2 regions of the Pseudoflavonifractor sp. BSD2780061688st1 E11 genome follow, and region 2 is predicted to be linked to the other one. Evidence: riboswitches for the same ligand, from Rfam matches in the RefSeq annotation. Region 2 holds a riboswitch; the other holds the start of a gene.
What was found. A riboswitch is a leader RNA that binds a small molecule or an ion and turns the genes downstream of it on or off. The one in region 2 is predicted to bind glycine.
Positions count from the first base shown of each region.

Region 1: linked by a shared signal. The riboswitch ahead of glyA (serine hydroxymethyltransferase) and the one ahead of FGQ85_RS06525 (GrdX family protein) in region 2 are both predicted to bind glycine.

Region 1 is NZ_SPHM01000020.1:24,910-28,082, forward strand. It holds gene gcvT (glycine cleavage system aminomethyltransferase GcvT) at 1-173, opposite strand, end outside; gene glyA (serine hydroxymethyltransferase) at 187-1,428, opposite strand; glycine riboswitch at 1,551-1,653, opposite strand; gene FGQ85_RS10310 (AEC family transporter) at 1,894-2,802, opposite strand; gene FGQ85_RS10315 (HD domain-containing protein) at 2,813-3,173, opposite strand, start outside.
Region 2 is NZ_SPHM01000010.1:60,514-63,686, forward strand. It holds gene FGQ85_RS06520 (glycine/sarcosine/betaine reductase component B subunit) at 1-1,132, opposite strand, end outside; gene FGQ85_RS06525 (GrdX family protein) at 1,203-1,586, opposite strand; glycine riboswitch at 1,699-1,798, opposite strand; gene FGQ85_RS06530 (sodium:alanine symporter family protein) at 1,952-3,173, opposite strand, start outside.

The DNA.
Region 1 (3,173 bases), on a different contig from region 2:
CAGAGAATCTCTCCCATATGGGAAACGTCAAAGAGCCCTGCCCGGGTGCGCACCGCCATGTGTTCCTTGATCACTCCGGTCGGATACTGTACCGGAAGAGAGTAGCCTGCAAACGGAACCATCTTTCCTCCGGCTTTTACATGTTCTTCATAAAGTGGTGTTTTTAATTCCATCTCCGTCTCCTCCTTATTCATATAATGGATGTCTGCCGCAGATTTCATTGACTGTGCTGCGGATCTCGTCTGCCTTTGCATCAAAGTCTGTTACCGCCATCTTGATCAGCTTTGCAATCGTTCTCATCTCGTCTTCCTTGAGTCCCCGTGTTGTCACAGCCGGCGTTCCGATCCGGATGCCGCTTGTCACAAACGGACTTGCCGGGTCATTTGGCACCGCGTTTTTATTGACTGTAATATAAACCTCGTCCAGACGGCGCTGCAGTTCTTTTCCGGTAATATTCATATTCTGAAGATCTACCAGCATCAGATGGTTGTCCGTTCCGCCGCTGACCAGGTCAAAGCCTTCTTCCTTCAGTGCTTCAGCCAGTGCTTTTGCGTTCTTTAAAATCTGTTCCTGATAGGTCTTGAATTCCGGTTTTAACGCTTCCCCAAAGCAGACTGCCTTCGCGGCGATGATATGCATCAAAGGCCCACCCTGGGTTCCTGGAAATACCGCCTTGTTGATGGCCTTTGCGTGTTCTTCCTTGCACATGATCATGCCGCCTCTTGGTCCCCGCAGCGTCTTGTGGGTGGTCGTTGTCACCACATCTGCATAAGGAACCGGGCTCTGATGGAGTCCGGCCGCAACCAGTCCGGCAATATGCGCCATATCCACAAACAAAACGGCGCCCACTTCTTTCGCAATCTCCGCAAACCGGTCAAACCGGATCTCTCTTGGATATGCAGACGCCCCTGCAACAATCATCTTCGGTTTGCATTCCAGTGCTGTCTTTCGGATTTCATCGTAGTCCAGAAATCCTTCTTCATTGATGCTGTATGGTACAAAATGATAAAGAATTCCGGACATATTCACCGGTGAGCCGTGGGTCAGGTGTCCGCCATGGTCCAGATTGAGTCCCATCACCGTATCTCCCGGCTTCAGAAAGGCCTGATAAACCGCAATATTGGCGCTTGCCCCCGAATGCGGCTGTACACAGGCATGTTCGCATCCAAACAGCTGTTTTGCACGCTCGATTGCCAGATTTTCAATCACATCTACATATTCACAGCCTCCGTAATACCGTTTCCCCGGATATCCTTCCGCATACTTGTTTGTCGGGACCGTCCCCATCGCAATCATCACCGCCGGGCTTACTATATTTTCCGATGCGATCAGCTCCAGATTTCTTCTCTGCCTTCCAAGTTCCTGTTCCAGAGCCCCGCCGACTTCCGGATCGTACTCTTTGATGTAGTTCGTAACATCTCCTACCATACTCATACGTATTTCCTCCTCAAATCAATATTCTTGCTTTTTCTGTCGATACGGATTCCGGCCGAAAATCCGGGGCAACAAAAAAAGCAGATCAAGTAACTTCTCCATCATGAGAAGTCCTTTCATCTGCCTCTGTCCTTTTACCTGAAAGATTATCCAGCAGTGCTGTGCTACACGCCAGATTACTTCTTCGGTACAATCATATTGTTCTCCAGAGTGTTGTCCGAACCTGTTCCTTTTGCCTGAGAGTTTCTTGCATGCCCCTTCGGCTCCGGCTATCATTTCCGCGCCGCACACTGCGCCATAGTGGTATCTCACAGGTTCATCATTCAACTTTAAAGTTATTATAAAATTCACACACTCCAGAGTCAAGTGTTAAAAAATAAACTTATCAGTTAATATTTTGACAGTTATTTTATAGACAATTTCTTTTTATTTATCGCTTTTTTCTATGCTTTTTCCTCTTTAGCCAAGTGCCAGGCACCAAAGCGGAAGTGTCAGAAGCGACAACAGGGTACTGAGGAAAATCATCCCTGTCGCGTACCGTTCATCCCCGTGGTACTTGGAAGAAAGAAGTGCTGTTGTGACAGGCGCCGGCATTCCGGCCATGATTACGGTAATCCCCCGCAGCACCGGATCCACCGGAAGAAAGGCTGTCAGAGCAAAGACAACCGCCGGGATCAATACAAGGCGGACTGCCGCATAAAATACCATGGTACGGTCAATCAATCCTCTTGGATCCATCTCCGCAAGCATCATTCCGATCAGCATCATACTCATGGGTGTATTGGCGCTGCTTAAGCCTTCCACCGCCCGGGTAAAAAAGTCCGGCCAGGATACTGGAAGCAGCATAACGATCAGCCCCAGATAAATTGACACAATGCAGGGATGAGTGACAACCTTTTTCAGCACATTCTTTTTCCGGCCCGGCAGAAAGCAGGAGACGCCAACCGACCACATGACCACCCGGACCGGGAGCATGAAGACTGACGCATACAAAAGCCCGGACGTCCCGTAAATACTTTCAATTACCGGATTTCCCAGAAAGCCGCCGTTAGAAACAATCGTCCCGTACCGGAGCGGCTTTCTCTTTTCCTCATCTGTTTTTTTGTACAACAGAAACGCTGACGCCACAGATATCATATTATACAGCACGGATAACAGCACCGTCATGACAACCGGCTTCCAGACATCATGATGTGGCTGTACAAGAAACGCATGAAAAATGTTAAACGGCAGCAGCACATACAGACACAGATCCACCATGTTCAACCTTCCTGTCGTGCCTACTATTCCTCTTTTTCTTACGATAAATCCAACGATCACAAAGAAGAACATCATCCCCTGCATCGTCAGCATATTTTCAAATACCATCTGCCTGCTCCTACAATCCGATCCGGTCCGCAATACCGCGCATTGCTTCCAGTGCAATGTCGATAAATTCGTCAAAATCCATGCCCGTAAATTCAATCGCTTCCATATAGTCGCGGTTGGCACCGGCTGCAAACCGAAGCTCACGGAAACGTTTGAGCACAGATTTATGTTTGACGCTTGCAATCTTTTTATCCGGATAGATCTGAGCAATGGCTTTCAAAAAACCACTCATCGGATCGGATGCAAGAATCGCATACTGAAGTTTTGTTTTTGCTTTCACGCCGCTTTCCGGATTGTGGGCACAAATGGCGTCAAACAGCACCGGATCATCAATTCCTTCTTTTTTCAGGATTTCGACAGATGTCGGTCCA
Region 2 (3,173 bases):
CAAGTTTCGGAAGTACGACTACCTGGTTTGCGTTACCGCCTGTTACAACTGCATCTGCTGCAACGTCAGCGTCAGCAAGTGACTGGGATTTTCCATCGCGTCCAGCATATTCGTCTGTGATGATGACAGTCTTAACGCCTTCTGCTTCAATTTTCTTACAGTTCATGATAAGGTCTGTATCCGGGTTACCGAATCCTTCCTGAGATACGATAACTGCATCCAGATCAAGAAGACGGCAAAGTTTTGCTGTCCAGTCAGAAGAACGCTGTTTGTCAGCAAGGTATACGTTTTCGTTTGTCAGGATCTGGCATACGAAGTTGATTGTCTTGCCGTGTTCTTCAAAGAGGTCATGTACAACCGGGTTGTTTTCGTGTACGTATGTAGGGTTCTTGTCACATGCAGATACACAGTTACCGGAAACGATTGCACCGTCCATTACTTCTGTCGGGTTGATGATTGTGGAAAGTGTTTTCTTTGCGTCAACGCCGTATACATATGTATCATGCAGAAGTCCCTGGCTCTGAAGCATCTGTACATATGCTACTCTCGGAAGTCCCGGAAGTTTTTCCATTCCTTCTTTGATTCCATATGTTTCATATACTTTTGTTTCATCCGGTGTGAGTTCTCTTGCGAGTTCACCGAGATATACAGCAACACGGAAACCTGCGAAACGTACCGCTGCTTCATATTCATGCTGTTTGATTCCGTCAACCGGCTCACATACAACTACAAAGTTGTTCAGTTTGGAGAATGGTGTGTAGTCAGCTCCCGGGCCTGTCATATCGATGATACCTTCCTGGAATCCGACAATCTTACCTGCTGTTACGACAGCCATTCCCTTTAATGCGTATGTTTTTCCTTCGCCGACTGTGTCAACTTTGGAAATAACTCCCGGGAAAACTCCTCCGCGTCCTTCAACCTTTACACGAGGTTCGATAACGTCTTTTACCGGTGTGATTCTTACGCTTTCTCCCGGTCTTGCGATGTCAAATTTTACGCTTTTGATGTGCTCGTCCTCAAGGACAACTTCTTTTACAGCTTCTTCGGATACATAAAGAACACCGTCTTCAATTTTAGACTCAGTGCCAAACTGGATGTCCTTGATAAAAATGTGTCCAACTTCTAATCTCACTGTAATTCCCTCCTTCTAAATAATGAAATCTATGCCCCAAAGTACCCCAGTACTTTATAGCCTTTTTCTTTTACCAGGCATCTGCCGACGGAAGTGCACTGGATATTAATGTGTAATCAATCAGCCTGAAATCTTCATAAACCTGCGGTGCATATTTATCCGATTTGAACTGAAACTTGCTGACGGAGGCAATGGCCCGTTCGATAATTTCAATTCCCATCAGGTCTGTCTCGCCGCTCTTTCGGGAAACCATTACTGATTTGTAAGGTGTTTCATTCGGCTTAACACTTCCGGAAAGCGGATGCGTTAAGAGCTTGTACCCTTTACATACTTCTTCTTTTACTTTTTTCAAAACATCTTCATATGAGCAGTCATAAAACTCCACATCATGATCCTGCCCGAGCTTTTCACGAACGAGCGGGTTGTTTGTTATAATTCTATAATCCTTCTTCATGGCTCCACCTATTAAAAAAGGACGGCTGACTTCCGCCGAAGCAGAATACAAGGCCGCCCTTCTGTCTTATGTATGTCATCCTGATATATTTGTCATACACGATTCAGAATGTGGTCCTTTCCCTGATCCTTTTGCCTGAAAGTTTCACCTTTGGTCTGTAAGGTTTGCATCTTCGGCGGTTCATTTGCGAACTCTCTCGCAGGAAAAATCATCCCACTATTCAATTGTCATATGCGCAGAATATGTCTTTCACAATTCTGTTTAGAGTATACCACATCGATTTATAGATTTCCAGCTTTTTATTCGATTTGCACATAGTTTTTTTCTATAAACCATTTCTCTTGTTCATGTTGATACGCTCTTTGTTATTTTTTCTTCTTTCTCTGAAGCTCAGGATGCTTCGGCAGGAAGTTTTTAAAGTAATCGTCGTGGGTCTTCTTGATCATACCGCTCAATGCAAAGAGGGCGATAATGTTAGGAACAACCATCATACTGTTGAAGCAGTCTGCCATATTCCATACAAGGTCAACCTGTGCAAGAGAACCAAGTACTACGCATACACAAACGAGAACCGAATAAACCGGAACTGCTTTTGGTCCGAAGAGATACTTGATATTCGCTTCTCCGAAGAAGTACCATCCGATAATGGTAGAGGAAGCGAAGAAGAACATACAGATCGCAATAAAGATCTCTCCGCCTTTTCCATAAAGAGTCGAATACGCAAACTGGCTGAGTGCTGCTGCGGAATATCCGCCTTCAACCACTTCATAGGACTTCGGAAGCGCCTGAGTTGTTACAATAACGAGAGCTGTCATTGTAAGAACGATAAACGTATCAATGAATACACCTGTCATTGCCACAAATCCCTGCTCTACCGGATGATCTACCTTTGCAACCGCATGTGCATGAGGTGTGGAACCCATACCGGCTTCGTTGGAGAACAGTCCTCGTGCAACACCTTTTGTAATCGCCTTGGAAACTGTAGCACCGATCGCACCGCCTGTGATAGCATCAGGTGCAAATGCGCCTACAATAATCTGCTCAAATGCCAGAGGAATATTTCTCCAGTTATAGATAATAATAATCAGAGAACCGACAATGTAAAGTGCCGCCATAAGCGGAACCATAAGCTCGGTAACTTTTGCAATACGTTTCATTCCGCCTGTGAAAATGAACAATGCAATAACTGCTACAACTACACCTGTGATCCACTGCGGAATACCAAATGCCGTGTGGAAAGAAGATGCGATAGAGTTAGACTGAACTGCATTACCCATGAAACCAAGTGCGAAAATCAGAAGTACCGCAAAAATCGCTGCAAGTACTCTGCCGAATGTACCTTTGAATGCTGCGCGAATGTAGTAAACAGGTCCTCCTGTTATAATTCCGTCGCTGCCGACTTTCTTGTACTTCTGTGCCATAATTGCCTCGCAGTAGATCGTCGCCATGCCAAGGAATGCTGCCACCCACATCCAGAATACAGCACCTGGACCGCCGATCGCAATCGCTGTCGCAGCTCCTGCAATATTACCAGTTCCTACCTGAGCAGCAATCGCTGTCGCCAGCGCCTGGAAAGAACTCATTCCG